DNA from 3 places in the Verrucosispora sp. WMMC514 genome. Region 3 is predicted to be linked to each of the others. Evidence: riboswitches for the same ligand, from Rfam matches in the RefSeq annotation. Region 3 holds a riboswitch; each other region holds the start of a gene.
What was found. Region 3 has a riboswitch for cobalamin ahead of O7597_RS30720 (acyl-CoA thioesterase). Riboswitches for the same ligand answer to the same signal wherever they lie in the genome.
Positions count from the first base shown of each region.

Region 1 (10,471 bases), 1.2 Mb from region 3:
CCATCTCGCCGGCCTGGCCGGTGCGCTCGCCGACGGTCACCCCGGCATCGAGCCCCGGCTGTGGCGGACGGTCCGGGAAACCGTCGAGGCGACGTACGCGCAGCTGGGTGAGCCGGCCGAGCTGCTCGCGCTGCTCGACGGCGCTCCGCTGGCCGCCAAGGCGAACCTGCTGGTCCGTTGGCACCGGGCCGCCGACCAGCAGGCACCCTACGTCGCGGTGCCCAACCCGCTCGGCGATGCCGGATGACCCGACCGACGTACGTCTACGACCTCGCCGACCTGGCCACGCACGCCGCCGCCGTCCGGGCGGCGCTGCCCGAACGGGTCGAGCTGCTCTACGCGGTCAAGGCCAATCCCGATCCGGGGATGCTGCGCACCCTCGCGGCCACTGTCGACGGTTTCGAGGCGGCCAGTCGCGGCGAACTGCGTCACCTCGCGGCCGTGCTGCCCGGCCGGCGGGTGGCCGCCTTCGCCGGTCCGGGCAAGACCGACGCGGATCTCTCGGCCGCGCTGGCCGCCGACGTGCACCGGGTGCACGTGGAGTCCGCCGCCGAACTGCACCGGCTGGCGGCCCTGGCCCGGGCCGCCGGGCGTACCGTCGACGTGCTGCTGCGGGTGAACCTGCCGGTCGCCACACCGGGGGCGGTCCTGGTGATGGGTGGGCAGGCGAGCCCGTTCGGGATGGACCCACCGGAGGCGGTCCGGCTCGCCGCCGACCCGCCGGAGGGCGTCCGGGTCCGGGGCGTGCACGCCCACCTGGCCAGCGGGCTCGACGCGGCGACCGCCGCCGTGGTGGCGCGCGAGGTGACCGACTGGGCGGTGCGGCAGGTGGGCGCGCAGGAGGTGAACGTCGGCGGCGGCATGGCCGTCGACTACCGCCACCCGCAGCACCGCTTCGACTGGCCCGGCTACGGTCGGCTGCTCGGCGAGGTGGCGGACAGCTACCCGACCGTCCGGCTGCGGATCGAGCCCGGCCGCGCCGTCGCGGTCTACTGCGGGTCGTACGTGACCGAGGTGATCGACGTGAAGCGGTCCCGGGGTCAGTGGTTCGTGATCGTGGCCGGCGGCACCCATCACCTGCGGACTCCGGCGGCCAAGGGACACTCGCAACCCTTCGTCGTGGTGCCCCGGGGCGGTGCCGGGCCACGGACCGACGGTGGCCCGGTCACGGTCGTCGGCCAGCTCTGCACACCGAAGGACGTACTGGCCCGCGACGCCGTCAGCGGCCCGGTCGCGGTCGGCGACGTGCTGGTGTTCTCGATGGCCGGCGCCTACGCGTGGAACATCAGCCACCGCGACTTCCTGATGCACGATCCGCCGCACTTCACCACCGGCGACCCGCTCGACGTGGCCCGGAACTGGGGCCGTCGACCGGCAGATCCGGCCGGCAACCGCTGTTGATCACCATGATCCGGTGACGCTCTCAGCTCGGCAGGCCGACACCGGACATGACGACCCGGACCACGCCCCCGCTTCCCGCTGCCCTGATCTTGCTGGTAGCTTATTGCCAGAGTTTTGCAATAGCTAAGGGAGTGCAGATGGGTGCGGTGACCGCCACCGCCCGGTCCGGGAGCCGGCCGGACCTGCTCGGCGTGGCGGCGCAACGCCGCCGGACCGGGATCTGGCTGGTCGCGCTGACGGTCGCGCTGGTCCTCACCGGGGTGACCGCGGTCGGCTCCGGCGCGATCGGCATCCCCCCGGCGACGGTGGCGCGGATCATCGGGCATCACCTCGTCGGCCTGCCCGGCGAGGTCACCTGGACCGCACCGCAGGAAGCCATCGTCTGGCAGGTCCGGCTGCCCCGGGTGCTGCTCGGCATGCTCGTCGGTGCCGGGCTGGCCGCCTGCGGAGTGGCGTTGCAGGCCATGGTGCGCAACGTGCTGGCCGACCCGTACCTGCTGGGCATCAACTCCGGCGCCTCCAGCGGCGCCGCCGCCGCGATCCTGTTCGGCGCCGGCGCCGGCTTCGGGCAGTACGCCCTGTCCAGCAGCGCCTTCCTCGGCGCGCTCGGCGCGTCGCTGCTGGTCTTCCTGATCGCCCGCAGCGGCGGACGGGTGACCTCGATCCGGCTGCTGCTGTCCGGCGTCGCCGTCGGCTACGCCCTCTACGCCACCACCAGCTTCCTGATCTTCGCCTCGGGGTCCGCCGAGGGGGCCCGGTCGGTGATGTTCTGGCTGCTCGGCTCCCTCGGACTGGCCCGGTGGAACGCCCTCCTGCTGGTCGCCGCCGTCGTGCTCTGCGGCATGATCGGATACCTGACCGTCGTCGGGCGACGCCTCGACGTGCTGGCCATCGGCGACGAGACCGCCCAGACGCTTGGCGTGTCACCCGACCGGTTCCGCCTGCGGCTGCTCGTGCTCGTGTCGCTCAGTGTCGGCGTACTGGTCTCGGCCGCCGGCAGCATCGGCTTCGTCGGCCTCGTCGTGCCGCACCTCGCCCGCCGCATCGTCGGCGCCCCGCACGTGCGCGTGGTGCCCGTGGCCGCGCTGCTCGGCGCGATCCTGCTGGTCTGGGCCGACGTGCTCGCCCGGGTGCTGCTGGCCCCCCAGGAGATCCCGATCGGCATCATCACCGCCCTGCTCGGCGCCCCCTTCCTGCTGGTCCTGATCCGTCGTCTGCACGCCACCGGCGCCTGAGCGCCCGATGAGCCGAGGAGCACCGATGAAGGCAACCCGTCTCGCCGTCACCGCGACCATGTCCACTCTCGCGCTGCTGGTCGCCGCCTGCGGCGGTGCCGCCGACGAGCCGGCCACCGCCGCCCCGGGATACCCGGTCACCGTCACCAACTGCGGCGTGGAGGTGACCTTCGACGCCGCGCCGGAGCGGGTCGTGCTGCTCAAGAGCGCGGCCGTGCCGTACCTGCACGCGCTGGGCGTGCTGGACCGGGTCACCGCCCGGGCCGGGCAGTACCCCAGCGAGTACTACGACGCGGAGACCCTCGCCGAACTGGACCGCATTCCGCTGCTGACCGACAAGACCGACACCAGCGGGCACCTGCAGATCTCCAAGGAGGTGGTGATCAGCCAGCAGCCCGACCTGGTGCTCGGTGAGGTCGACAACCTGTCCCGCGACACCCTCACGGCGGTGGACATCCCGCTGCTGGAGGAGCCGGCCATGTGCCCGGACAACACCGCCACCCCCAGCTTCGACGACATCTACCGCCAGCTGGAGACCTACGGTCGGGTGTTCGGCCGCGAAACGGAGGCGGCCACAGCGGTCGACGCGCTCCGGCAGCGGATGGCGAAGATCCAGGCCGGCGCTTCGGCGGCGTCCGGTCGTACCGCCGCCGTGCTGTACCCGACGGTCGGCGGCGGCACCACGTACGCGTACGGCACCGCCAGCATGGCCCACCCGCAACTTGAGGCCGCCGGCTTCCGCAACGTCTTCGGTGACACGCCGGAGCGGGTCTTCGAGGTCACCGTCGAGGAACTGCTCGGCCGAAACCCCGACGTGCTGATCCTGCTCTACAGCGACGGTGACCCCGCCGCCGTCGAGCAGGGCCTGACCGGCCTGCCCGGCGCCGAGAAGCTCAACGCGGTACGCGACGGCAACGTGCTGACCCAGCTGTTCAACTTCACCGAGCCGCCGACCCCGCTGTCGATCGACGGGCTGGAGCGCATCGTGCAACGGTTCGGGGCCGACTCGTGATCCAGGCGACCCGGGTGTCCTGGCGCTACGGCGCCAACCCGGTGATCGACGGCGTCAGCGTCACCGCGCGACCCGGACGGGTGCTCGGACTGATCGGCCCCAACGGCAGCGGCAAGACCACGCTGCTGCGGCTGCTCTACGGCGCGCTGCGCGGCGGCACCGGACGGGTCGCCGTGGACGGCGACGACCTGGGCGCGCTGCCGCCGCGGGAGGCCGCGCGCCGACTGGCCGTGGTGGTGCAGGAGACCGGCGGCGAGACCGCCCTCACCGTGGCCGAGTTGGTGTTGCTGGGCCGCGGTCCGCACCTGACCACCTTTCAGCGCACCGGCCGGACGGACCACGAGATCGCGGCGCAGTGCCTGACCCGGGTCGGTGCCGCCCACCTGGGGTCCCGGGCGTTCGCCAGCCTCTCCGGCGGCGAACGCCAGCGGGTGCTCATCGCCCGGGCGCTGGCCCAGCAGGCCACCCACCTGCTGCTCGACGAGCCGACGAACCACCTCGACATCCGCTACCAGCACGAGATCCTACGGCTGGTACGCAACCTCGGCACCTGCGCCGTCGTCGTGCTGCACGGCCTGAACCTCGCCGCCCGCTACTGCGACGACCTGGTGCTGCTCGGCCAGGGTGGAGTCGCCGCCGCCGGCACCACCGAGCAGGTCCTCGACCCTGCCGTTCTCGAACCCGTCTACGGCATCGGGATCCAGCGCCTCGACCTCGACGGCACCATCCACCTGCTGTTCCACCCGAACGACCAGCCCGCCGTCGAAAGGACCGCCAGCCGGGTCTGAGACCGGCCGGCGGCCCGGCTCGGCGACGATCGGCAGGATCATCGCCGGGCCGGCCCTCGGTCAGCGGATGGGACCGCCGTCAGAAGTCGTCGTCGAAGGCGACCGTGCCGGAGACTCCGACCTGGTAGGCCGACACCCGCCGTTCGAAGAAGTTGGACAACTCCTGCACGTCCTGCAACTCCATGAAGGCGAACGGGTTCTTCGACCCGTACCGCGGCTCGATCTCCAACTGCGCCAGCCGGCGGTCGGCGACGTGCTGGAGATACTCGCGCATGTCGGCCAGGGACAGCCCGGACACGCCCTGTTCGAGCAGGTCGGCGGCGAACTGCACCTCGCACTCGACGGCCTCGGCGAGCATGTCCCGGACCTGCTGGCGCATCTCGTCGTCGAACAGGTCCGGCTCCTCGGCGCGTACGGTCTCGACCACGTCGAAGGCGAAGGCCATGTGCATCGACTCGTCCCGGAACACCCAGTTGGTGCCGGAGGCCAGGCCGTGCAGCAGACCCCGGGACCGCAGGAAGTACACGTAGGCGAAGGCACCGTAGAAGAACAGTCCCTCGATGCAGGCGGCGAAGCAGATCAGATTCAGCAGGAAGGCGCGCCGGTCCGCGCGGGTCCGCAACTCGCGCAGCTCGAAGATCGAGTCGATCCACTTGAAGCAGAACTCGGCCTTGCGGGCGATCGACGGGATGTTCTCCACCGCCGCGAACGCCGCGAACCGTTCCCGCTCGTCCGGCACATAGGTGTCCAGGAGGTTCAGGTAGAACTGGACGTGCACCGCCTCCTCGAACAGCTGCCGGGACAGGTAGAGCCGGCCCTCCGGCGAGTTGACGTGCTGGTACAGGTTGAGCACGAGGTTGTTGGCCACGATGGTGTCGCCGGTGGCGAAGAAGGCGACCAGCCGGGACACGAGGTGCTGCTCCGCCGGGGAGAGCTTGGCCAGGTCGGCGAGGTCGGCGTGCAGATCCACCTCCTCGACGGTCCAGGTGTTCTTGATGGCGTCCTTGAACCGGTCGAAGAACTGCGGGTAGCGCATCGGCCGCAGGGTCAGGTCCATGCCGGGATCGAGCAGCATCTGCCGCTGGCCGGTGTCGGGTTCGGAAACGGTGGTCACTGGCACGCCTCGCAGCTCTCGGGGTTCTCCAGGGAACAGGCCAACGCCTCGTCGTCGCTGACCGCGACGACCGGCTTGATCGCCGGGGTGACGGCGACGGTGGCCTGCTGGATCCGGGTCGCGGGACGCGACCGCAGGTAGTAGGTGGTCTTCAGCCCGGCCTTCCAGGCGTACAGGTACATCGAGGAGAGCTTGCCGATGGTCGGCGCGCTCAGGAACAGGTTCAGCGACTGCGACTGGTCGATGAACGGGGCCCGGGCGGCGGCCAGGTCGATCAGCGCCCGCTGCGGCAGCTCCCACGCGGTACGGAACAGCTCCCGCACCTCCGCCGGCAGCTCGGCGATGCCCTGCACCGACCCGTCGGCCCGCTTGATCTGCTCCCGGATCGGCGCCGTCCACAGCCCGCGCGCCTTCAACTCCCGGACCAGGTACGTGTTGATCTGGAGGAACTCACCGGACATCGTCTCCCGCTTGAACAGGTTGGACACCTGCGGCTCGATGCACTCGTAACACCCGGCGATCGAAGCGATCGTGGCGGTCGGCGCGATGGCCACCAGCAGCGAGTTCCGCAGCCCGTGGCGGGCGACCCGCTCCCGCAGCGCGGTCCACCGCTGCGTCTGCGTCACCTCCGCGCCCCACAGGTCGGGATGCAGCTCACCCTTCGCGGCCCGGGTTTCGGCGTACGCAGGATGCGGGCCGAACCGCTCGGCCAGCCCGGCCGACGTCTCCAGCGCGGTCAGGAAGATCTCCTCCTGCACCCGGGTCGACAGCTCCCGTGCCGACGCCGAATCGAACGGCAGGCGCAGGGTGAACAACGCGTCCTGCAGCCCCATCAGCCCGAGCCCGACCGGTCGCCAGCGCGGGTTCGACACCGCCGTCTGCTCGGCCGGGTAGTAGTTGATGTCGATCACCCGGTCGAGGAACACCACAGCCGTGCGTACCGTCGCGCGCAGCTTCTCCCAGTCGACGCCGTCGGCGGTGACGTGCGCGCCCAGGTTGACCGAGCCCAGGTTGCACACGGCCGTCTCGGTGTCGCTGTTGACCTCCAGCATCTCCGTGCACAGGTTCGACAGGTGGATCGTGTTGCCGGGCGCACCGGTCTGGTTGGACAGCCGGTTCGCGGCGTCCTTGAAGGTCATCCAACCGTTGCCGGTCTGCGCGAGCGTACGCATCATCCGGCCGTACAGGTCGCGGGCCTTGACCGTCCGGACGGCCTTCTTCTCCGCCGCCCGGTACGCCTCGTCGAACGCCTCGCCGAACAGGTCCGGCAGCTCCGGCGCGTCCGACGGGTCGACCAGCGACCAGTCGCCGTCGGCCTCGACCCGCCGCATGAACTCGTCCGGGATCCAGTTGGCCAGGTTCAGGTTGTGGGTACGCCGGGACTCCTCCCCGGTGTTGTCCCGCAACTCCAGGAACTCCTCGATGTCCGGGTGCCACGGCTCCAGGTAGACGCAGGCCGCGCCCTTGCGTCGGCCACCCTGGTTGACCGCCGCCACCCCGGCGTCGAGCGTCTTCAGGAACGGCACGATGCCGTTCGACCTGCCGTTGGTGCCCCGGATCAGCGCACCCCGACCCCGCACCCGCGACCAGGAGATGCCGATCCCGCCGGAGAACTTCGACAGCTTCGCCACCTGGTGGTAACGCTCGTAGATCGAGTCGAGTTCGTCGCGCGGCGAGTCGACAAGGAAACACGACGACATCTGCGTGTGCCGGGTACCCGAGTTGAACAGCGTCGGTGAACTCGGCAGGTAGGCCAGGCTCGACATCAGCCGGTAGAACGCGATCGCCTCGCCCGGCGTCTGCGACAGCCCGCAGGCCACCCGTAGCAGCCAGTACTGCGGCGTCTCCACCACCAGCCGGGTCTGCGGATGCCGCAGCAGGTAGCGGTCCGCGACCGTACGCAGCCCGAAGTACTCGAACCGCAGGTCGCCGTCCGGGTCCACCGCGTCGTCCAGCTTGCGCGCGTTACGGGCCACGAAATCGGCCGTGGCGTCCCCGATCAGCCCCAGGCCGTGCGCGTACCGGATGGACTGGCTGAAGCTCGCCACCTGCTGCCCACGGACCTCCTTGTCCACGTACGCGGCCAGCAGCCGCGCCGCCAGCTTCGAGTACTGCGGCTCCGCACCGATCAGCTCGGCGGCCGTCTGGATGGACAGCTTGTCCAGCTCGGCGGTGGTGGCACCGTCGTACAGACCGCTGATGGTCTTCGTGGCCACCCGCAGCGGATCCACCTCGTCGAGGTCGGCAACCCACCGCTCCACCGCACGGACGATCTTGTTGACGTCCACCGGTTCCGTGGCGCCGTCGCGCTTGCGGACCTGCATCACCTGCCGGCGCTGCTCCGACACAGCTGGGCCGGAGGCCGCCATCTCCCGCACGACCGTCACGTCTCTCTCCTCGCGCCGTCACCGAGGGCCTCGGACACGCGGGAGGACGCCACGGGATCCGCGCAGGCGGCACGGCCCGTTCCTGGCGTCGGCCGTCCCACGCGGCCTGCGGCCGCCGCCCACGAGTGCGGGCGGCGTGCTGGCAGGTCTTCGGACTCGTGGGCGTGCTAACGCGCTCCTACTGGCCGTCGCTTCCCAGGCCGTGGCCCAGTGCTTCGTGACGGCTGTCGTTCCCACTCACCGCTGCGGGGCAGCCCCGGATTCCCACCGGGTTCCCTCTTGCCTCGGCCGCCCCGGATGGGCGCCCGAACCAGCTACGGGTGACACCATATATGGGTGGCCCACGAACGCAAGACACCAGATGGTGTGTCGGCGTGTCCTGCAACGTGGGTCACATCCGGCTATGCCGGTCCGTGCTTGACCGGTCGCAGGCAGGCAGGCGTACGAAAAGGACGGCGGATGCGACGGGATGCTGATCGTCGGTCACGCCCCGGCGCGGCTACCCGCCCCGCAGGTGCACCGCAGCCACGCGAGGAACCGGGTGGTCAGCTCGCCGGGATCCTCGCGCGGCAGGTCGTCCAACGCCGCCGTCAACAAGGCACCCGCGTACATCGACAGGCCCACCCGGTCCCGGCCGTACGCCTCGGCGAGTCGCACCCGCGCCGGAGCGCACGGCCACACCGGTTCGCCGTCGCAGGTGCCGCACGTCCACTGCGGCCGGCGTGGTAGGTGCTGGTCGCCGAGGCGGCCGGGCAGGGCGTCGACAGCGCGACCGATCCGGATCGCCTCAGCGGCCATAGCGTCGCGGTAGCGCACGGGTCGCCCGGTCATGCCAGCCACCGGGCGCTGCTCCGGGCCTGGTCGAGCAGGCGTTGCCGGGCGGCCTCCTGCTCGACGGTCTCCCGCCACTGCCTGCCGTCAGCTAGCGGCCTCGGCCGCCGCCGCAGCCACCACCAGAACCTGCGCCACCTGCTCACGTCATCACCTCCGCCATGTTCAGGAAGGCGGCGGCGGGTTCCCCGCACCGGGTGGGACGCGATAGACACCGCCGCCGCCGCAGATGCCCGGCGCAGGGGGACCACGCCCGGCATCTCCCGCCCACCGTCCCGGTTAGACCGACGAACTACCAGGGACGTCAACGACCAGACGCGCAGGTCAGCGGTGTGACTGGTACGTGGTGTACAGGTCAGAGCGTGCAGCCGACGAGCGTGGCCAGCTCGGACAGTTCTGTCGACATCGCCCGACGGCGCCCGTTGGTGATCTGCTGCACGATGTCGCGAGCGTACCGCTGTTGCCGCAGCCACGTCGGAGCCCGATCCCGCAGGTCCAACAGCACCCCGGTGGCGTCGGCATACTGCCGTTGCTGGACGTACGCCCACGCCACATCTAGCCGGTGCCGCTGCCACGACGTGGCCACCGTGGCCACCGTGGCCCCGACCGGCACCCGCTCGGCCATCTCCAACACCCGGCCGGCATCCCCCGCAACGGCCGCCGCCTCCACCCGCATCATCTCCACCCGGGCCGCGCGGAATCCGCCAAGGATCGCCAGGTGCCCTCCGCCCACCGGCCGGTCCGCAAGCCGCGCCGCGCCAGCCGCCGCCGCGTCGAGCAGCGCGTTCGCGTCGTCGGCTCGGTTGTCCCGGGCGGCAGCAGCGGCGGCGGCGAGCAGCAGCCAGCCCCACACCGCCAGCTCCGCCGGCTCCGCCCGCCGTAGCCGCGGCTCCACTGCGTCTGCCGTGGCGATGGCCACCTGCTCGGCCTCGTCGAGCCGACCCTGTCGCAGCAGCAGCCACGACGATCCCTTGACTGTGGACGCACCGAGTACTGGGTCACCGGCCACCTCGGCGGCGTCGAGGGCTCCGGCCACAGCCGCATATGCCAGATCCCCGGCCCGAAGCTGGATTAGCAGCTCGCCGGCCAGATAGCGGGCCTGCGCCAACGTCACGTACGCACGGATGCGCTCTGGGTCGGCGACGGCCATTGCCGTGTGCTGCGCGTCCTCGATCAGCCGGGGCATGCCGGTCAGGGCTGCCGCATAGTCGCCTCGGTGGTAGGCCGCGTCGAGGTCGCCCAGGCGACGGCGGACAAAGTCTAGGGCGGGCGGCGGTCCGGCCGGCGTGACGGTGACCGGGCCGCCCAGCCCTCGGGCCGGGGTCAGTGTCCGCCGGATCGCCGCCAGGGACAGCGGCCGGTGGTCGGGTTCGCGTCGGGCTGCGGCCTGCGAGGTGTCGCCGAGCAGCGCGGTGGTGGGCACGTCCAGGGCGCGGGCGAGCGCGTGCAATGTCGCCATGCGCGCGGAGGCCCGTTCGCCGCGCTCCAGCTTGCGGATGGTCTCGACCGACACATCGGCACGCTCGGCGAGTTGTTCTTGCGTGAGGGTGGACTGGCGACGGATACGGGCGAGGTGCTCCCCGATGGTCGGCATGGTCGATCGTCTCCCCAGGTGGAGGGCCGGGCGGTGACCTGCCGGCCTGCACACCGGCGGGCCGCCACAGTCGACGGTACCCGGCACCGGGATGCCAGACAGCGCCCGA
Region 1 is NZ_CP114906.1:5,437,907-5,448,377, reverse strand. Features, by position in the region: gene O7597_RS25340 (IucA/IucC family protein) at 1-247, shown strand, start outside; gene O7597_RS25335 (alanine racemase) at 244-1,401, shown strand; gene O7597_RS25330 (iron ABC transporter permease) at 1,539-2,636, shown strand; gene O7597_RS25325 (ABC transporter substrate-binding protein) at 2,662-3,648, shown strand; gene O7597_RS25320 (ABC transporter ATP-binding protein) at 3,645-4,436, shown strand; gene O7597_RS25315 (ribonucleotide-diphosphate reductase subunit beta) at 4,516-5,511, opposite strand; gene O7597_RS25310 (ribonucleoside-diphosphate reductase subunit alpha) at 5,547-7,919, opposite strand; cobalamin riboswitch at 8,061-8,267, opposite strand; gene O7597_RS25305 (hypothetical protein) at 8,421-8,768, opposite strand; gene O7597_RS25300 (hypothetical protein) at 8,765-8,914, opposite strand; gene O7597_RS25295 (helix-turn-helix transcriptional regulator) at 9,124-10,362, opposite strand.
Region 1: another riboswitch for cobalamin. It lies ahead of O7597_RS25310 (ribonucleoside-diphosphate reductase subunit alpha); the one in region 3 lies ahead of O7597_RS30720 (acyl-CoA thioesterase).

Region 2 (10,471 bases), 1.3 Mb from region 3:
CCCGACAGGGTCCGGAGCGGACGGTCCCGGAGCTCGGCGATGCCGAGCAGGTCGAGGGTCTCCTCGACGCGTTTACGCATGACCGGCGCCGGCAGGGCAAGTTGTTCCATGCCGTAGGCGAGTTCCTCTTCGACGGTGTCGGTGACGAATCCGGCGAGGGGATCCTGGCCGACGACTCCGACGACGTCGGCGAGGTCACGGGGAGGGTGGCTGCGGGTGTCGCGGCCCTGCACGGTGACGGTGCCGTGGAGCGTGCCGCCGGTGAAGTGCGGCACCAGCCCGTTGATGGCCCGCAGCAGAGTCGACTTCCCGGCGCCGGTGCGGCCAGCGACCAGGCACAACTCGCCCTCGGGGATGTGCAGGTTCACGTCGCGCAGCATCGGTTCGGGGGTTTCGGCGTAGTGGACGGTCACCCGACTGAAGTCGATCAACGTAGGGCCTCCGGCTCGCTGGTGTCGCGCTTCGGCGAGCTGCGGGTCGTGCCGTTCGGTGGGATGAGCACCGGGCGGCGGGTGCGGTGAGCCGCGAGTGTCGGCGGCGGTGCCAGCCAGGCCGGCGCGACCGCGACCGCGACGACCAGGAGCATCAGCGGGGTCAGCTCGGGCCAGGTGAGCGGGCTCACCGGCGGGTAGAGCCGGTCCGGGGCCACGGATCCGGCCACCGCCATCACGACGGCGGTGGCCGCCCCGCAGCCGGCGACGGCAACCTCCGTGATCCGCCAGCGGTCCGGCCGGTAGCGGCTGCGCCGGACCTGCCGGCCGGCCAGCAGCATTCCGATGACGGCTGTCGCCAGACCGACGATCAGCATCGGCAGACCGAGGTAGCCGGGCACTGTCGTGTCGAGCAGCCCGTACGTGCCGACGCAGACCCCGACCAGGCCGGCGAGCACCAGCCCGCCGGTGAAGGCGCGCTGGCCGGCAGGTATCGCCGCGCTGCGGCCGTAGCCGCGCGAATCCATGGCCGCGGCCAGGGCTAGGGATCGGTCCAGGGCGTCGGCCAGCACCGGCAGTGCGATGCCCCGTAGGGCACGCAGACCCTGCCCGGCGGCACCGCGCAGCCGGCGGGCCCGGCGTACCCGCAGCACACTTTCCACAAGTTGCGGAGCCACCGACAACGCGACCACCACGGCGGTGCTGATCGCGTACAAGGCACCAGGGACCGCTTTCAGCAGGCGTTTCGGGTTGGCCAGAGCGTTGGCGGCACCGAGGCAGATGAGCATCGCCGCCAGGCGCAGCCCGTCGTAGAAGCCGCCGAGGAGTTGTTCGGCGGCGACCGGGCCGAACAGCCGGATGCCGGCCGCCCACGCCGGCAGCGGAATCTCCGGCAGGTGAAGCAGGACGTGGTCCCCCTGTCCGCCGCCGAAGACGAGGCGGAACACCACCCGCATGGCCACGATCACCGCGCCGAGCATCAGGTACATCCGGAATGCGAACGCCCAGGGGGCGTCACCGCGGCGGCGGACGACCACAAGCGCGGCAGCGGCGATGAGCAGCGCCAGCGGCAGCGGGTTGGTGGTGTGGCTGGCCGCGGTCGCCAGACCGAGTGCCCACAGCCACCAGGCACCCGGGTGCAGGGCGCGGGGTAGCCGTCTCGCCAGGGCCGGCCGGCTGTCAGGCGGTGTCACAGGTGGCTGTCGCGCAACCCCGTCAGCGGTGGCCTGATCAGTCATCCGGCTCGGCGGTTCGCCGGCGGCGGGCGGCGACGAGCCCGCCACCCGCCAGCGCGACCAGCAGGAGCACCCCCGCCACGGTGCCCAGCGGGAGGCCGTCGGTGTCACGCGTGGCGCTGAACTCGGTCGCCGGGTACGAGTCCGTCGGATCGGCCGACGGGGCAACGGGCGCAGCCGCGAGCGGCGGAGCGGTGGCGGCCGTCGTCGGCACGGATGAGCTGCCGGAAGGGGTCGCGGTGGCGGCGGCCACCGGTGGGGTCAGGGTAAACCCGGCCGGTGGGGTACCGCCCGACATCGCCGGTGCGGACGTACGGGGTGCGGGCGGCGGAGGCGCGGGTGGTGTGGTGCGCGGCGGTGGTGCGGGCCGGGCGGGGGCCACACCAGGTCGGGGTGCGCTGTCGGCGTTGCGGTTGAGCGAGAACGACCAGCCTTCGAAGCTGCCCGATGGTGGCTTGCGGTTGAGCACACCCTTGTCGCTGTAGGTCCAGGTACCCCCGTTGGGCGCGTGCCAGTATGACCAGTAGGCGCTGGCCGGTGGCGTGTCGACGCACTTCTCCGTGCTGGCCGAGGGCTTGCCCTCGATCCGGCAGATGAATCCCTCGCCCCAGCGCAGTGTGCCGGCGATCCGGAAGCCGGCGGCCTTCAACGCCGCCAGGCCGGTGGCCTGGTCGCCGGGGGCGCACCGGACGACGGTGCCGCCGCCGAGTTCCTTGAAGTCAACCACGACGGTCACACCGGCGGCGTCGGGGCAGTAACCCGCGCTGCCGGCGGCCGCTGCCGGACCCGAACCGACCAAAACACTGGCGGCGGCCACGGCGAGGGTGACGGCGAGGCGGGTCGCCCGGATGCTCATGTGGCCCGCCGACGGCCGAGCACCAGCAGCACCGCTCCCCCGCCGAGCAGCAGCAGGGCGGTGAGCACGTACCCGCCGATCGCCGCGCCGGTGGTTGGCAGCCGGCCCGGTCCGGCGGCGGGACTGGTGACGGAGGCAGCGGGAGTCGGCGTCGTGGTGGGGGTGGGTGGCGTGCCGCCCGGGGAGGCGCTCGGTGTCGGGCTGTGGGTGGGCGCGGTGGTCGGTGTGGGCGAGGCGGACGGGGACGGTCGTCCGGTCGGGCTGGGTGAGCCGGTCGGCGTGGGTGGCACGGTGGCCGATGGGGTGGGCTCACCGGAGGGCGGCACGTCGAGGCCGATCCGGCTCAGCGGCACCTGGGCCAGCCCGAGTAGCGCCTGGGCGGTGGCGCGCCGCCACTGGTCCCGGAACGTGTCGGCGATGCCGTCGGCGACCGCCTCGGTCAACGCGTCGCTGGCGTAGGCGATGGCGCCGGCGTCGGCCGCCGCGGCACCACCGTTGGCGGTGGTGAGCTGCAGCGCCGCCAGGGCTTCGGCGGCCCGTGCCGCTCCGGCGTCGCGCCCGGCCGCGGCCAGGGCCTGCCCGGCCAGGCCCGTGCTGTTGGAGTTCGCGCCGCTGGTCGGCCCCGACCCGCCGAACGACCCGTCGGCGCGTTGCTGCGCCACCAGCCAGTCCGCGCCGCGCTGAGCGGCCTCGTCCGCACCTGTTGCGTCGGTCGCGAGCAGTGCTTGCACGGCCATGGCGGTCGAGTCGACGTCGAGGGTGGCACTGGCCTGGGTGTCGCAGGAAGGCGACGGTGCTCCGTCGGCGTCGGGGTAGAGCCGGAAGCCGCCGGCCGTGCACTGCTGCTGGATGAGGAAGTCGACGGTTTCCTGCGGCGCGCCGCCGCTGCGGGCCAGGCCCAGCACGGCAAAGGACTGATCGAAGGTGTTGCTGGGGTCCGGGCCGGTGGCCTCGGTGGTCCGGCTGGTGATCCGGCCCCGCTGGTGCCCGGTGCCCGCCGCGGACAGCAGGGCCACGGTCTCGGCACGCAGGTCCCAGCCGCCGAAGTCGGTGGGGTCGGCACCGGCGGCGGAGGCCACGTAGAGCAGTTTCGCGGTGGCACCCCCGTCGGTGAAGCCCTCGATGCCCCAGTCGTCGTAGCTGTTGTAGGACCGTACGTGCGCGGCGATCTGCGCCGTCGCCGCCTGTCGAGTAGAGCCGGCCACCCCGGTGGCGGCGAGAGCGATCACGCCGTCGATGCTCAGCCCCCAGTCCTCGGGAGTGAACGGTCCAGGTAGGACGCCGTCGACGTATTCCCCGGCGAGCCAGGTCGCGGCGTCGCGCGCGGCGGCGGTGTGGGTTGGCGATGGCGCGGCGGCCACGCCGAGGGGGGTGGTCGCGACGATGGCGAGCGCTGCGGCGGTGGCGGCGCCGAGACCGGCGCCGACGCGCCGGAGCGGGAACGTGGGCATGAGGGGTGCCTTTCGCAGAGCGGTCGGTGAAAGCTCCGGAAGGCACCGACGGGCGGCATCCGCTCGCGTGGCCGCGACGAGATGCTGTACCTCGGTTACCCGGACTCCACCCTGTAGACCTCGACAGTGGAAGCCGCTCGTCCTGTGCGGGGCATTCCGGCTCGCGAGGCGGTGCTCGCTCACGGTTGCGGGTCAGCGTCGGCTTCTACCGACTTCCCCCCGTACGGGACGTATTCAGTTGTGTACCCGGCGCACCGGGTGTCGCCACCGTACCGCCGGTCACCTCTCGGCGCCAGCGTGGCGGGCGACACCCGGCACGTCCACGGCTCGTGAAGGGTACACGCAGGTCAGGGGGCGGTGATGCTGGGTGCCGCGCCGGAGCCGAAGGACCAGCCCTCGACCGTGCCCGGGGCCGGGTTGTAGCTGGTCGCCCCCAACGTGCTGTAGGTCCAGGAGGCGCCGCTGCCGGAGGCGTGCCAGTACGACCAGTACGCGCTGGCCGGCGGGGTGTTGATGCACGGCTCCGTCGCGGCGGTCGGCTTTCCGTTGATCCGGCAGACGAACGCCAACCCCCACCGCTTCGTACCGGTCACCGTGAAGCCGGCACCCTGCAGGGCGGCCAGGCCCGTGGCCGGGTCACCGAGCGCGCACGCCACCTGGACGCCGCCGCCGAGCGCACCGTAGTCGACCACCACGGTGACCCCCGACGTCCCGGTGCACGCGGCGGCCTGCGCGGCCCGTGGAGACGGCTCGACAGCAATCAACCCGACGGCGACGACAGCCACCGCCGCGATGCTCGCCAGCCACCGACGGACGGGATCATAGACCTGCGACATGAGCACTCCTTCTGGTGGGACGGAATCTGCCGGCCGGTCAGCGGCAGGGCAGAGTGGGTGCGCCGGCGGTCGCGGTGACAGTGGAGAGCCGGGCATATCCGGTGCCGGTCAGACCGAGAACAGCCTGCGCGGTGGCGCGGGGGGCGGTACCGGGATCGAAGACGCCGCCGTCGAAGTCGACAGCGCCCCGGTCGGCGACCGGGGCGGCACACCCGACCTGAAGATCGGCCAGGAACACGCGGGCCCGGGCCCAGGCCAGCGGCCGTCCACCGTCACGCAGCGCCTGAGCTGCCAACCCGGTGCTGTTGGCGTTCGCGACCCCACCCGCGTTGGTGAACCCACCGTCGGCGCGTTGCACCGAAAGCAGCCATTGCAGCCCTGCGGCGGCATCAGCCTTACGACCGGCGGCCCGCAACGCCTGCACCGCGACGGCCGTGACGTCCACATCCGACACACAGACCGGCTGCGCGGGCAGCAGCGGATAGCCGCCGTCGGGGCACCGGGTACCCGCCAGCCAACCGGCGGCAACCGCCGGCACACCTTGCGCGGTCCGGTCCAGCGCGAGAATCGCGAAGGACTGGCTGAACGAGTTACTGAAATCACCCCACGCCGACCGGTCGGTGAACCGGCCACCCGGGTCCTGGAGCGACTCCAACCGGGCGATGAGATCCACACCGCCGACGTCGGTCGGGTCACCACCGCGGACCGCGACGGCGAGTGCGAGCTTGGCGGTCGCGCCCGCGTACGCCTCAGTGGTGCCGTCACCGATGTACCCGTCACGCACGTCCGGCCGGGTCGCCCAGGCCAGGGCTCGAGCGCCGAAGTCGTCGGCGACACCGGCGGCGGCGAACGCGAAGACCGCGTCCAGGGTCAACCCCTGGTCCGGGTACGCGACCCCGTCGAAGACGGCCTCGAAGCGTTCCCCGTCGACAAGCTGTCGGGCCAACCAGCCCGCGGCCGCATCGGATCGGACGGTGCCGGCCTGCGGGGGCGCGGCGATCACGGGTGTGGTCAGAGTGAGGGCGGCGAGCACACCGCAAAGCAGGGCGAGCAGGCGGTGCCGGCTCAGGCGGACGACCATCGGACGCGCCTTTCCGGCCCGGCGGTCGTCAGAAACCCGGCCCGCCCGGCGACGGCGCGGCTGGCCGGCCTCCGACCCGTGGGCCACGACGGGTGGGGAGCAGAAATCGCGGGTGCGGCAGGTATTCGGGCTCGCCACCAGGGATGCTCCCGGCGGCCTACCGTTGCGGGCCAGCGCCGGACTTCGACCGGACTTCCCCCGCACACACACGCGGTTGTTCAGTTGTCGCGCCAGTCTCGTCTGCTCCCACAGCCACTGTCAATCCGCTACCGATCGCACACGGTGGGTCGTGGCGGCGAGGTTCGTGGCGATCGCGGCCACGGGCCGACGCTCGGCGTCGGAGTGATGGGGCAACTCGCCGCAGGTACCCGGGCCGGACGGTCGTCGGACCGGGTCAGGATAGGGTGGCCGACGGCGCTGGTTCGCCCGACCGTTACCGGTGGGGCGTCGCAAGAGGGACCCGGTGAAAGTCCGGGACTGCCCCGCAGCGGTGAGTGGGAACGACAGCCGTCACCACGCACTGGGCCGCAAGGCCTGGGAAGCGACGGCCAGTAGGAGACCGGCCGAGTCCGGCACCGCCCACGAGTCCGAAGACCTGCCCGCGCTGCGGACACAAGGTGTGTGCGCTGCCGTCGACCTCGCGGGCGGGTCGGGCGGGTGACGCGCCGCAACGGCGTGCTCCTCGACGTGCGCGCCTACGGGTCGGTGGCTTGTTCCCCGAGGACGGACACCCGTGCACTACACGACCACTCTCGCCGGCCGACCACCGTCAGCCTCCCACCTGACCCTGTCGCAGATCATGGACCAGCACCACACCAACCTGATGGGTACGGTCCACGGCGGCCGGATCCTCAACCTCATCGACTCCGTCGCCGGAGTGGTCGCCGCCCGGCACTCCGACGGCCCGGCACTCACCGCCGCCATCGACGAGACCGCCTTCCTGCGCGCGGTCCGCGTCGGCGACGTCGTACACGTCGACGCCCGCATCACCTGGGCGGGTCGCAGTTCCATGGAGGTCACCGTCAAGGTCACCGCCGACCGCTGGGACCGCGCCGTACCACCGACCGACGTGGCCACCGCCCACCTCGTCATGGTCGCCGTCGACGACAACGGCCAACCCCGCCCGGTGCCGCCGCTGCTACCCCAGACCGACGGAGACCGGCGCCGCTACCGCGAGGCACAGATCCGCCGCGAACACCGGCTGACCCTGCGCCGTGCCCTGCTCGACGGCACCGAGGAGTCCTGAGATGCTCGGACTCTCCACGGCAGCCCTCGCGTGACCCCCACCGGGCAACCGGTTCTGCTCGGCGCCGTCTTCATAAAGTGCAGGTCACCGTCGATATCGCCCTCGGCGCAGGTGCCGGACGCCTCGCCCGACGGATGGCTGACGGCCGCTGGTCACGGCGCGTCAACCAGGTCTGCGCAGTCGTGCTCGTCGCGCTCTTAATGCGACTGGCCGCCGACTGACCCCTTCGGCGTGGCCTTACAACTCCTTGCGGTGGTCGAGTCGGACGGCGCGTAGCACGACGTCGTTGACGTGGTGGGTGCTGATCGCTCCCGGGGGGCGCGGGCGGGTCTCGTTCACGTCGATGCGCCAGTCGTCCGAGGCCGTGATCTCGGCGACGATGTCGTCGATGCCGACGTACGCCTGCGGGTCGTACATGGGGGTCTGCTCGGCGGGGTCCGACGGCTGCTGCAGCCACGTCAGGTCGTGGCCGACGACGAGCAGCGTCCCACCGACCGCCACGGCGTCGAGCAGGTTGCGCAGTCCACGCTGCTCGGGGGTGCGCTGGAACGAACCGTACTGCAGGGACACCAGGTCGTAGGTCTCGTCGGCGAAGGCGGCGGGGTCGTTGGCGTCGCGGTGCAGCGTACGCACGTCGAGCCCGCGACGTTCCGCCTCGGCCCGGATGCGGTCCAGTGCCCTGCCGGAGACGTCGGAGGCGGTCACCTGCCAGCCCCGTTCGGCCAGCCAGAGCGCGTCGGCTCCCTCACCCGCGCCGACGTCGAGCGCCCGGCCGGGCGGCAGGTCCGTCGCCTCCGCCACCAGCGTGCCGTTCGGGTTGGCGCTCCACACGCGTTCCTGATCCCCGTAGCGACCGTCCCACTCGATCGCGACGCCGGAGGGCCGGACGCCCGCCGTGGTGTCCTCGGCGGCGAGGCTGAAGGCGATCTGAGCGCCGATCCAGCTACCGTTCGCCGCGGCCTGCAGGACCTGGGCGCTCGGGTCCGTCAGGTTCCCGGCGGCGAAGACGCCCGCCACGCTGGTACGTCCGGTGGCGTCGACCGCGACGAGGTCACCGAGTCCGCTGGGGTGGACGGTGGTGTCGATGCCCAGCCCCGCGAGCATCTCGACCCGGGGACGGAACCGGGCACCGGCGAGGACCGCGTCGGCCGGCAGGCTGCGGCCGTCGGCGAGCTCGACGGCGAGCGACCCGTCCGGGTCGGCGTCGGACACCCGGCGCACCGCACTCTCGACCACCGGGACCCCGGAGGCGACGAGAGTCTGCACCGCGGCCGGGTCGATCCCCGTGGCGTCATGCAGCACCACGGTCAACTGGTCGGTCAGGTGCCGCATCAGCTGGGTCGGGTGCAGTCCCATCGGCGTCGTGACGATCTGTACGACCCGCAGGTCGCGGACCTCCCAGCCGTGGCAGAACGGACAGTTGAACACCTGAGCACCCCAACGCTCAGTGAGGCCCTCGATCTCGGGAAGCTCGTCGACGATGCCGGTCGCGGCCAGTACCCGGCGAGCGACGAGGCCGTGCCCGCCCGAGAGGGCGAGGTGAAATCCGTCGTCCTCCTTCCGCACCGCCAGGACACGGCCGGTGAGGACGTTGCCACCATAGCTACGGACCTCCTCCCGCCCGATGGCCCGCATCGCCTCGGGCGGGGTGCCCTCACGTCCCAGGTAGCCGTGCATGTGCGCCGCCGGCGCGTTCCGCGGCGTGCCGTCGTCGACGACGATGACCGAGCGTCGCTGACGAGCGAGCTGCAGCGCGGCCGCCAGACCGGCCGCTGATCCGCCGATGACGGCGACATCGCACCTGCGGACGATGCTCTGGTGCGGTGGGTGTTCGGAGGCTCCGTGGGCAGGGTCTGTCATGCGTCAAGCGTAGGAACAACTGGCGGCATCTAACAGGCCGCTTGCGAGATCCGCAAGACACCCACATGCTGGGGCGATGAACGACCGCAGTGACGTGGAACATCTGGCGCGCACAAGGCTGCGGAGCATCCGCACCACGCTCGGCTACTCCCTGGACGAACTCGCCGAACGCACCAATCTCAGCCCGTCGACGATCAGCCGGGTCGAGACGGGCAAACGGACATTAAGCCTCGACGTGCTCGTACCCCTGGCCAACGCGCTACAGGTCAGCCTCGACGTCCTCTTCGAGGCGACCAGCGACGAGGACGTGGTGATCCGCCCCGTGCAGCACCGTTCGGGCTCGCGCACCACGTGGCCGCTGAGCCGCGTCGACGGGCGCACCATGGCGATGAAGATCCGCCTGGAGCCCGAGGCGACGATGCCGGCCCAGCGGGTCCATCCGGGGTACGACTGGTTCCTGGTACTCGAGGGCAGGGTGCTGCTGTGGCTCGGCGAGCGGCAGATCGAAGTCGAAAAGGGCGAGGCAGCCGAGTTCTCGACGATGACACCACACTCGATGACAGCACTCGACGAGCCGGCCGAGCTGATCATGATCTTCGACCGCGAGGGGCAGCGCGCGCATCTGCACCAGTGAGCCTGAAACCGGGCAGGACGGGACCGGCAGGACGTGCCGATGACGCCGCGCCCTCATCGACGCGGCACCTCCGACGTTGGGCGGCCCGCCCTACGCACTCGACGAAGTGTGCAGCCACCGCGAACGCAGCCAGCGGACCGGCCACGTCGAGTGGCTGCACACCATCGAGAGGGACGACCAGGAGTGTCTGACGTGACGCCGGACAGACCAGGCCGGGCCGTCGCCGAGGTTCACACCGTGCCGAAGAAGCTCTTGAGGGCCGGCATCCTGCGGATCAGGAGCTGGTCCAGCGCGAGGATCACCAGCAGCGACAGACCGAACAGGGGCAGGAACACGCCGAGGACGGCCATCGCGGCGAGCAGGAGCCAGTTGCCCCAGATCGGAAGTTTCCCGCGGGGTGCGGCCATCCCGGAGGCGGTGCCGCGGCGGGTCCACCACATCATCGGTCCGGTGACGCACATGAAGATCACGGCGAGGCAGAACAGCGTGGACAGGATCTCGTTGGCGACGCCGAGACGCCGTCCCTCGTGCAGGGCGATTCCGTGGGACACGACCTTGGCCATGGCGCTGTAGTCGGCATAGCTGTACTGGCCGACCTTCTCGCCGCTGTACTGGTCGACGTGGACCGTCGTCTCCTGGGTGACGTCGGACTCGGCGGGGTTGCCGACGTTGTACCACTGGCTGCTCATCACGCTGAAGACGCCCGTTTCGCCTTCGGGGTACATGATCAGGTACGGCCCGGGAGCGCCCTGTGCCTGCGCCGTGGCGACGGCCTTGTCGATCGAGATCGGTGTGCCGGCGCCGGTGCTGGTGCCCTGCGGCGCGTTGCCGGAGGCCCATC
Region 2 is NZ_CP114906.1:1,090,198-1,100,668, forward strand. Features, by position in the region: gene O7597_RS04895 (ATP-binding cassette domain-containing protein) at 1-431, opposite strand, end outside; gene O7597_RS04900 (CbiQ family ECF transporter T component) at 428-1,669, opposite strand; gene O7597_RS04905 (hypothetical protein) at 1,662-2,522, opposite strand; gene O7597_RS04910 (prenyltransferase/squalene oxidase repeat-containing protein) at 2,519-3,973, opposite strand; cobalamin riboswitch at 4,102-4,244, opposite strand; gene O7597_RS04915 (hypothetical protein) at 4,321-4,815, opposite strand; gene O7597_RS04920 (peptidase) at 4,847-5,890, opposite strand; cobalamin riboswitch at 5,989-6,135, opposite strand; cobalamin riboswitch at 6,292-6,508, shown strand; gene O7597_RS04925 (acyl-CoA thioesterase) at 6,690-7,136, shown strand; gene O7597_RS04930 (FAD-dependent oxidoreductase) at 7,374-8,996, opposite strand; gene O7597_RS04935 (helix-turn-helix transcriptional regulator) at 9,073-9,630, shown strand; gene O7597_RS04940 (PepSY domain-containing protein) at 9,861-10,471, opposite strand, start outside.
Region 2: another riboswitch for cobalamin. It lies ahead of O7597_RS04920 (peptidase); the one in region 3 lies ahead of O7597_RS30720 (acyl-CoA thioesterase).

Region 3 (10,471 bases):
CGCAGGTCAGGGCGCGGTGATACTGGGCGCCGCGCCGGAGCCGAACGACCAGCCCTCCACCGTCCCCGGCGCCGGGTTGTAGCTGGTCGCTCCCAGCGTGCTGTAGGTCCAGGCGGCGCCGCTGCCGGAGGCGTGCCAGTACGACCAGTACGCGCTGGCCGGCGGGGTGTTGATGCACGGCTCCGTCGCGGCGGTCGGCTTTCCGTTGATCCGGCAGACGAACGCCAACCCCCACCGCTTCGTACCGGTCACCGTGAAGCCGGCACCCTGCAGGGCGGCCAGCCCGGTGGCCGGGTCACCGAGCGCGCACGCCACCTGGACGCCGCCGCCGAGCGAACCATAGTCGACCACCACCGTGACCCCGGTCGTCCCGGTGCACGCGGCGGCCTGCGCGGCTCGGGGAGACGGTTCGACAGCGATCAACCCGACGGCGACGACAGCCACCACCACGATGCTCGCCAGCCACCGACGGACGGGATCGTAGACCTGGGACATGAGCACTCCTTCTGATGGGACGGAACCTGCCGGCCGGTCAACGGCAGCGCAGGGTGGGTGCACCGGTGGTCGCGGCGACGGTGGAGAGCCGGGCGTATCCGGTGCCGGCCAGGCCGAGAACAGCCTGGGTGGTGGCACGGGGGGCGGTACCGGGATCGAAGACACCGCCGTCGAAGTCGACCGCGCCCCGGTCGGTGACCGGGGCGGCACACCCGACCTGAAGACCGGCCAGGAACACGCGGGCCCGGACCCAGGCCAGCGGCCGGCCGCCGTCGCGCAACGCCTGGGCCGCCAACCCGGTGCTGTTGGCGTTCGCGACCCCACCGGAGTTGGTGAACCCGCCGTCGGCGCGTTGCACCGAGACCAGCCAGCGCAATCCCGCGGCGGCGTCAGCCGGGCGTCCGGCGGCCCGCAACGCCTGCACCGCGACGGCGGTGGCGTCCACGTCGGAGACACAGACGGGCTGCTCCGGCAGCAGCGGATAGCCTCCGTCCGGGCACCGGGTGCCGGCCAGCCAGCCGGCGGCGACCGCCGGCACGCCCTGCGCGGTCCGGTCCAGCGCGAAGATCGCGAAGGACTGGCTGAACGCGTTGCTGTAGTCACCCCACGCCGACCGGTCGGTGAACCGGCCATCGGGGTCCTGGAGCGACCGCAGCCGGGCGATGAGATCCACACCGCCGACGTCGGTGGGGTCAGCGCCGCGGACCGCGACGGCGAGAGCGAGTTTGGCGGTCGCGCCGGCGTACGCCTCAGTGGTGCCGTCGCCGATGTACCCGTCGCGGACGTCCGGCCGGGTCACCCAGGCCAACGCCTGAGCGCCGAAGTCGTCGGCGACACCGGCGGCGGCGAACGCGAAAACCGCGTCCAGGGTCAACCCCTGGTCGGGGTACGCGACCCCGTCGAAGACGGCCTCGAAACGTTCTCCGTCGACCAACTGTCGGGCCAACCAACCGGCGGCGGCATCCGTCCGGACGGCACCCGCGTGTGCGGGTGCGGCGATCGTGGGTGCGGCGATCGTGGGTGTGGTGAGAGTGAGGGCGGCGAGTATCCCGCAGAGCAGGGCGAGCAGGCGGTGCCGGCCCAGGCGAACGACCATCGGTTGGCGCCTTTCCGGCCCGGCGGTCGTCGAGACCCGGCCCGCTCGGTGATGCCACGGCGGACCGGCCTCCGACCCGTGGGCCACGACGGGTGGGGAGCAGAGACTCGCGGGTACGTCAGGTATTCGGGCTCGCCACCAGGGATGATGCTCCCCGGCGGCCTACCGTTGCGGGCCAGCGCCGGACTTCGACCGGACTTCCCCCACACGCACGCGCGTTGTTCAGTTGTCGCGCCAGTCTCGTCGGCCACACGACCACTGTCAATCAGCAACCGGATGCGCACCTTGGGTAACCACAACGCGGCAGGCGGCGGCCGGGTCTCGCTCTCGCTCCGCCAGACCCCGCTTCCGTTGCACCGGCCACGGAACAGGTGGACCGTCGAGGGAGACAGCTCACAGCGAGCACCAGGCGAGCCCGCTGACCGGCCGGGTCGGGATAGGGTGACCGACGGCGCTGGTTCGCCCGACCGTTACCGGTGGGGCGTCGCAAGAGGGAACCCGGTGAGAATCCGGGACTGCCCCGCAGCGGTGAGTGGGAACGACCGCCGTCACCACGCACTGGGCCACCCGGCCTGGGAAGCGACGGCCAGTAGGAGAACGGACGAGTCCGGCACCGCCCACGAGTCCGAAGACCTGCCCGCGCTGCGTACACAAGGTGTGTGCGCCTGCCGTCGACCTCGCGGGTGGGTCGGGCGGGGTGACGCGCCGCGTCGGCGTGTTCCTCGACGTGCGCGCCCCCCGGTCGGTGGCCTCCTTTCCGAGGACGGACGCCCCCGTGCAGGACACGACCACCACACTCGCCGGCCGACCACCGTCGGCCTCCCATCTGACCCTGTCGCAGATCATGGACCAGCACCACACCAACCTCATGGGTACGGTCCACGGCGGCCGGATCCTCAACCTCATCGACTCCGTCGCCGGAGTGGTCGCCGCCCGGCACTCCGACGGACCGGCCGTAACCGCCGCCATCGACGAGACCGCCTTCCTCCGCGCGGTCCGCGTCGGCGACGTCGTGCACGTCGACGCCCGCATCACCTGGGCCGGACGCAGCTCCATGGAGGTCACCGTCAAGGTCACGGCCGACCGATGGGACCGGGCCGTACCACCGACCGACGTGGCCACCGCCCACCTGGTCATGGTCGCCGTCGACGACGACGGCCAGCCCCGGCCGGTGCCACCGCTGCTCCCCCAGACCGACGGCGACCGGCGGCGCTACCGCGAGGCAGAGATCCGTCGCGAGCACCGGCTGGCACTGCGGCGCGCCCTGCTCGACGGCACCGAGGAGTACTGAGATGCTCGGACTGTCCACAACGGCCCTCGCGGGCTACCTCGCCGCGATCGCCCTACTCATGGTCACTCCCGGGCCGGACATGATGTTCGTCCTCGCCAACGCCACCCGATACGGCACCCGGGCGGGTATCGTCGCCGCGATCGGCGTCGCCGCCGGGGAGGCGATCCACATCGCGGCCGTCGTCTGCGGACTGGCCGCGCTCGTCGCGGCCTCGCCGGTGCTGTTCACCACGATCCGCTGGGCAGGCGCGGTGTACCTGGTCGCCCTCGGGATTCGCGCCCTGCTCGGTGCCGGCGCGCCCGCCGACGAGACGAAGCGGGTTGGCACCAGCGGACAGGCGTTCCTGCGAGGGCTGCTGACCAACCTGCTCAACCCGAAGATGATCCTGTTCAGCGTGGCGTTCCTGCCCCAGTTCGTGAATCCGGCCGCCGGTGACCCCACCGCCCAACTGGTCCTGCTCGGCGCTGTCTTCATGGCCGTGCAGCTCGCCGTCGACATCGCCATCGGCGCGGGCGCCGGACGCCTGGCCCGAAGGATGACTGACAGCCGCTGGTCACGGCGCGTCAACCGGATCTGCGCCGTCGCGTTCGTCGTGCTCGGACTACGACTGGCCGCCGGCTGACCCCTGCGGCGTGGCCTCACCGCTCCTTGCGATGGTCGAGCCGGACGGCGCGCAGCACGACGTCGTTGACGTGGTGGGTGCTGATCGCTCCCGGCGGACGCGGCCGGCTCTCGTTCACGTCGACTCGCCAGTCGCCCGAGGCCGTGAGCGCGGCGGCGATCTCGTCGATGCCGACGTACGCCTGCGGGTCGTACATGCGGGTCTGCTCGCCGGGGTCCGCCGGCTGCTGGAGCGGCGTCAGCTCGTGGCCGACGACGAGCAGCGTCCCACCGACGGACACGGCGTCGAGCAGGTTGCGCAGTCCGCGCTGCTCGGGGGTGCGCTGGAACGAACCGTACTGCAGGGAGACCAGGTCGTAGGTCTCGTCCGCGAAGGCGGCCCGGTCGTTGGCGTCGCGGTGCAGCGTACGCACGTCGAGCCCGCGACGCTCCGCTTCGGCCCGGATGCGGTCCAGTGCTCTGCCGGAGACGTCGGAGGCGGTCACCTGCCAGCCTCGTTCGGCCAGCCAGATCGCGTCGGCTCCTTCACCGGCGCCGACGTCGAGCGCCCGGCCGGGGGGCAGGTCCGTCGCCTCCGCCACGAGCGTGCCGTTCGGGTTGGCGCTCCACATGCGTTCCTGATCCCCGTACCGGCTGTCCCACTCGATCTCGACGCCGGAGGGGCGCAGGCCCGCCGTGGTGTCCTCGGCGGCGAGGCTGAAGGCGATCTGGGCACCGACCCAACTGCCGTTCGCGGCGGCCGGCAGGACCTGGGCGCTCGGGTCCGTCAGGTTCCCGGCGGCGTACACGCCCGCCACGCTGGTACGTCCGGTGGCGTCGACCGCGACGAGGTCACCGAGTCCGCTGGGGTGAGCCGTGATGTCGATGCCCAGCCCCGCGAGCATCTCGACCCGGGGACGGAACCGGGCACCGGCGAGGACCGCGTCGGCCGGCAGGCTGCGGCCGTCGGCAAGCTCGACGACGAGTGAACCGTCCGGGTCGGCGTCGGACACCCGGCGCACCGCGCCCTCGACCACCGCAACCCCGGAGGCGACGAGGGTCCGCACCACGGCCGGGTCGATCCCCGTCGCGTCATGCAGCACCACGGTCAACTGGTCGGTCAGGTGCCGCATCAGCTGGGTCGGGTGCAGTCCCATCGGCGTCGTGACGATCTGCACGACCCGCAGGTCGCGGACCTCCCAGCCATGGCAGAACGGACAGTTGATCACCTCGCGGCCCCAACGCTCGGCGAGGCCCTCGATGTCGGGAAGCTCGTCGGCGATGCCGGTCGCGGCCAGTATCCGGCGGGCGACGAGACCGTGGCCGCCCGAGAGGGCGAGGTGGAACCCGTCGTCCTCCTTGCGCACGGCCAGGACACGGCCGGTGAGGACGTTGCCACCATAGCTACGGACCTCCTCCCGCCCGATGGCCCGCATCGCCTCGGGCGGGGTGCCCTCACGTCCCAGGTAGCCGTGCATGTGCGCCGCCGGCGCGTTCCGCGGCGTGCCGTCGTCGACGACGATGACCGAGCGTCGCTGACGAGCGAGCTGCAGCGCGGCCGCCAGACCGGCCGCCGAGCCGCCGATGACGGCAACGTCGCACCGGCGGACGACGCGCTGGTGGGGTGGGTGGTCGGAGGCTTCGTGGGCGTGGTTCGTCATGCGTCAAGCGTAGGAACGCCTGGCGATTGGTGAAAGGTGGTTTGCGGAATTCGCAAGGCGTGTCATGCTGGGGACATGACCGACCGCAGTGACGTGGAGCATCTGGCGCGCACAAGGCTGCGAAGCATCCGCACCACGCTCGGCTACTCCCTGGACGAACTCGCCGAACGCACCAATCTCAGCCCGTCGACGATCAGCCGGGTCGAAACGGGCAAACGTACACTCAGCCTCGACGTGCTCGTCCCCTTGGCCAACGCGCTACAGGTCAGCCTCGACGTCCTGTTCGAGGCGACCAGCGACGAGGACGTGGTGATCCGTCCCGTGCAGCACCGTTCGGGCTCGCGCACCACCTGGCCGCTGAGCCGCGTCGACGGGCGCACCATGGCGATGAAGGTCCGGTTGGAGCCCGAGGCGACGATGCCGGCCCAGCGGGTCCATCCGGGGTACGACTGGTTCCTGGTCCTCGACGGCAGGGTGCTGCTGTGGCTCGGCGAGCGGCGGATCGAGGTCGGCAAGGGCGAAGCAGCCGAGTTCTCCACGATGACACCCCACTCGATGACAGCGCTCGACGAGCCCGCCGAGCTGATCATGATCTTCGACCGCGAGGGCCAGCGCGCGCATCTGCACCAGTAAGCGCGCAACCCGCCAGGGTGGGGTGCCTCGCGTCAGCTCAACCCGAGATTGTGCTGTTCGAGGGCGGTCTCAATGATGTCCAGTGCCTTCGGCCCCACGCCGTGCAACCTGGCAAGCTCCGCACGCGGCGCACCGTCGAGCTGGCGTAGGGCGGTGTAGCCGGCGGCGTTCAGCGCCCGCGTCGCGGGTGCGCCGATCTTCGGCAGGGTGTCAAGGGACGATTCCACCGCTCGATGCTAGACCGCCGCTCCCCCGCAGGATCGACCCGTCGCGGCCACGGTTTCGGTGTCTGGCTGACACCGGCCGTACGCGTCCAGGCGGCGGCTCTGACGACAAGGCCCAGGCCGGAATGCGGTCGAATCCGCCCTCAGGCCAGGTGGTGGGTGTCGTTCAGTTGCACGATCCAGCGGTTGTGGAAGTAGTCGTCCTCGCGCAGGTGGGTGATGCCGCCAGCAGAGAAGCGGATGCCCACCAGACCCGCCGCGCCGAGGGGCATGCCGATCCAGGCCGCGAGCAGGAACGTGGCCGTTCCCCCGTGGGTCACCACAACCTGATGCTCCACCTTCGACCGTAGGATCCCCTCCAGCGCGGCGTAGGCCCGTACGGCCAGCTCCCACTTCGTCTCCGCGCCGGATATGCCCTCGTCATGACGCATCCGCTCACCGGTGGCGGGCGGCGGCACGAACCGTCCGTCCAGCCACGCCTGCGGGCGTCCTCCGGCTTCACCGTACGATTTCTCACGGAGGTCGGCGTCCAGCACCACGCTCGATCCGAGCCGTTCACCGATCGTCTCCGCTGTCCGCCGGGCACGGAGCAGGTCCGACGAGAACACCTCGACGCCGGCAGCAGAGGACAACCGGTCGGCGAGCACCTGCGCGATCAGGTCAGCGTGCGCGCGGCCCCGGGCAGTCAGGTCAGAGTCGAACCACCCACCGACCAGTCCATCGACGTGGTGCGTCGCCTCTGGGTGCGTCACGACGTACAGGTTCCTCACTCTGCCTCCTGCTCCGCATCAGGGGATTCCTGCCCGCCAGTGCGACGTCCGGCGCCATCCAGGCCCTCCAGCATCCCACCCCACTCCGGTAGCCGCCGCCCGGTCACCCGCGACCGCGCCGGCGGATGAACCGCCAACTGTGCCCTTGCACCGCTGTCGTCAGATGGGTGGTGTGGCTGACGACATCGAACATCGGCTGGCTTCGGCTGCCGAAGCGCTCCGTGAGTACGAGATGACCACCCGGCGTAGTGCGGAACTGCGCCGGCGCACGGAGGAGATGACCGCGCAGCTCGCCGCGTTGCGCGCACGGCACGCCCGCGAGCGGGAGGACGTCGAGCGGTTGGAGGGTCTGTCCCTGACCCGGGTGCTGGTCTCGTTGCGCGGTGCCCGTGGCGACACGCTGGCGCGTGAACGTGCGGAGGCCGAGGCCGCACGCTATCGGGTGGCCGAGGCCGAGGGCCGGCTTGAGGCGATACGGCGGGAGCACAGCGCGGCGGAGGCGCGGCTGCGTCAGCTCGCCGGGGCGCCGAGCACCTATGCCGCCGTACTCGACGACAAGGAGCGATACCTGGCCGGCTCCGGGGACCCGCGCCGTGCGCCACTGTTGGAGCTGGCTGCCGAGCGGGGCCGGCTCACCAGTGAGACGCACGAGGTGACCGAGGCCATGCAGGCCGCGCACACCGCTTCGCGCGCCCTGTCCCAGGTACGGGACAAGCTCGGTAATGCGTCCGGTTGGTCAGCCTATGACACGTTTCTCGGCGGCGGTGCGATCAGCAGCGCGATCAAACACACTCGGCTGGACGAGGCGGCCCAGGCCGCAGCCTATGCCGATCGTTGTCTCGCCGTGCTGCGCACCGAACTCGCCGATGTCCCAGGGGTGGCGCTCACCGCCCCGCAGCTGGCAGTCGACGGCCTGACCCGGTTCGTCGACGTCTGGTTCGACAACATCTTCACCGACCTCGCGGTACGAGATCGGATCAAGCAGGCCGAGCAGAACGTCGCCCGGTCCATGCGACTGGTGCGCGACGTGCAAGCCCGGCTGGAGCAACGGGCAACCCAGGTAGCCGCAAAACTCGCCACGATCGACACCGAACGCCGCAATCTTCTCACCCGACAGTAGGCGGCACGGCGCACCCGACGGTTTCCTGACCGGCAGCTACCTTCGGCGCCGATCAGCGCGAGGCGGTCGATTGAGACCCGTACCGTTCGGCCGCGCGCGCCTTCGCCTTGGCCGCCTCCACGTCCCGGTCGCGGGGAGGCGCCTTCGTGACGAGGCTGTCCAGTAGTGTCCGGGTGGCCGCCGTGACGGCGCGGACCGCCTCACCGAACGCCTCCTCGTTGGCCGCCGAGGGCCGAGTCGCGCCGCTGACCTTGCGCACGTACTGGAGGGCGGCGGCTTCGATCTCATCGTCGGTCACCGGCGGTTCGAAGTTGTGAAGCACGCGGATGTTTCTGCACATGTCCCTACCATGCCACGCAGCTCCACCTGGCTGGCCTCGTCGCTCGGCCCGCCGATGACCACTGTCGGCCGCGGTCTGGTGTCGGACCGGACACGACGTGGGGTACGCGAAGGAGGTTACCCATCGCGGTTCGTTAGCGTGTCGCCGTGGACGAGACAGCACGGCTGATCAGTAGGAGTTGCACGACTGGATGGGCCGATTGGATCCATGGTGAGCTGTGGTTGCTGCCACGTCATCTGGTCCGACGTCGGCTGACCCTCCGCGAGACACGCGCCAACAAGGACGGCCGTACGGTCCCCGTCCCGCTGCCCGAGGTGCCGGCGTCGTCCTTGGCTCTGCGGGACATCACGTCCGCGCACCGGACCAACAAGGTGATCCCGCTCGATGAGGTAGCTGAGGCCCGGCTGCACCGCGGGATCCTGACGGATCGGCTGGCGCTGAAGATGGATGACGGCAGCCGCCACAAGTTGCTGTGGCTGAAGGTTGATCCGGCACACGAGATCCTCGGCCCCGCACTGGGGCACCTTCTTGGCGCCCGCTTCACCCGGGATTGAGCCGAAGCGCGGGCCCCTGAACCGCCCCGGATCTTGTATTGACTCCACAGAACCCGGGGCGGTTCAGATCTCCTGCTGCGCTAGACGACACCCCGCTGGTCCAGCCACTTGAGGATAATCTGGTTAGTTTCTTCCGGCTTTTCCTGCTGGATCCAGTGACCGCAGTCCAGACTGACCACATCCACGTTCGGCACGAATTGTGGCAATCTTTCAGATCTCGCGACCGTGTCGCGGTCGCCGTAGATCATGAGGGCGGGCTGCCGGATGACGGGGTCCACGTCCGCCAGCAACCGCCAGTTGCGGTCCAGGTTGCGGTACCAGTTGATGCCGCCCGTGAACCCTGTTGATTCGAAGGCGGAGACGAAGACGGCCAGTTCGCTGTCGCTCATGATGGGCTCACCGGGCGGGGTTTCCATTCTGGCAAGGTTGATCAACGCGTTGCCCGGTCCCGGCTCCGCGGGGGGCACATCCTTGCGGTACAGGTTCCGCAGGAACTGGTACGTGTTCTCCTCGAACACGGCGTCCGCGACGCCCGGCTGCCGGTTGAAGTGGACGAAGTAGAAGTCGCTACCGAGCGCATCCTCCATGAGCTCGATCCAGGGTCGGTCGCCGCGCTCGAGGTACGGCAGGCTCAGGTTGATCACCTTGTTGACCCGGCCCGGATGCAACAGGGTCAGGCCCCAGACGACGGCCGCGCCCCAGTCGTGACCGACGAAGGTGGCATCGTCGTATCCGTAGTGATCGAGCAGTGCGACGAGGTCGCCCGACAGGTGTGCGATGTCGTAGTCGGTGACTTCGGTCGGGCGGGACGAGTTGCCGTAACCCCGCTGGTTCGGAACGATGACGTGGTGGCCCGCCGCCGCGAGGGCGGGCATCTGATGGCGCCAGGAGAAGGCGTGCTCCGGCCAGCCGTGACACAGCACGACGGGGTTCCCCGCGTTCTGCCGGCCGGCTTCGAACACCTCCAGCTCCACACCGTTGACCGAAACGCGGGTGGGCTCGGGAAAGTCGGTAGTCATGCCGGCATCCTGCACAGCGAAACCGGTCACCTCCTGACCGGTTTCCCTGAGAGAGTTGTCCGAGTGCGAGCCGACCGGTTGATGGCCATCCTCCTTCTGCTGCAACATCGCGAGCAGGTGACCGCAGCGGAGGTCGCCCGAGAGTTGGAGATCTCCGAACGCACCGCCCGTCGCGACCTCGACGCCCTGGGCATGGCCGGGGTGCCGGTGTACTCCGTTCAGGGCCGGGGCGGCGGCTGGCGCCTCGTGGGCGGCGCCCGCACCGACCTGTCCGGATTGACCGCGAGTGAGGCCCGTGCCCTGTTCCTGGTCGCCGGCCCGGCCTCGGCGGCGACGCCGGCCGTGAAAGCGGCGCTACGCAAGCTCGTCCACGCCCTACCGGAACCCTTCCGGGTACAGGCCGAGACGGCAGCGTCGTCGCTCGTGCTGGACCCGCGACGATGGGGAGCGAGCCGGATCGAGCCCCGACCACCCCGCTTCCTCGATGCGCTCCAGGACGCGGTGATCCGCGGCGTCCAGGTCCGGCTCGGCTACGTCGACCGCGAAGGCGCCGCAACCGAGCGAACCGTCCACCCGCTGGGCATCGTCGCCAAAGGCCAGTCGTGGTACCTCGTCGCCAACACCGAGGCCGGTCGGCGGAGCTTCCGGATCGACCGCGTGTCATCCGC
Region 3 is NZ_CP114906.1:6,659,753-6,670,223, forward strand. Features, by position in the region: gene O7597_RS30710 (hypothetical protein) at 7-501, opposite strand; gene O7597_RS30715 (prenyltransferase/squalene oxidase repeat-containing protein) at 533-1,591, opposite strand; cobalamin riboswitch at 1,713-1,794, opposite strand; cobalamin riboswitch at 2,030-2,247, shown strand; gene O7597_RS30720 (acyl-CoA thioesterase) at 2,436-2,882, shown strand; gene O7597_RS30725 (LysE family translocator) at 2,884-3,504, shown strand; gene O7597_RS30730 (bifunctional NAD(P)/FAD-dependent oxidoreductase/class I SAM-dependent methyltransferase) at 3,521-5,143, opposite strand; gene O7597_RS30735 (helix-turn-helix transcriptional regulator) at 5,219-5,776, shown strand; gene O7597_RS30740 (DNA-binding protein) at 5,809-6,003, opposite strand; gene O7597_RS30745 (histidine phosphatase family protein) at 6,144-6,752, opposite strand; gene O7597_RS30750 (hypothetical protein) at 6,943-7,890, shown strand; gene O7597_RS30755 (DUF2277 domain-containing protein) at 7,943-8,230, opposite strand; gene O7597_RS30760 (hypothetical protein) at 8,377-8,784, shown strand; gene O7597_RS30765 (alpha/beta hydrolase) at 8,865-9,911, opposite strand; gene O7597_RS30770 (WYL domain-containing protein) at 9,921-10,471, shown strand, end outside.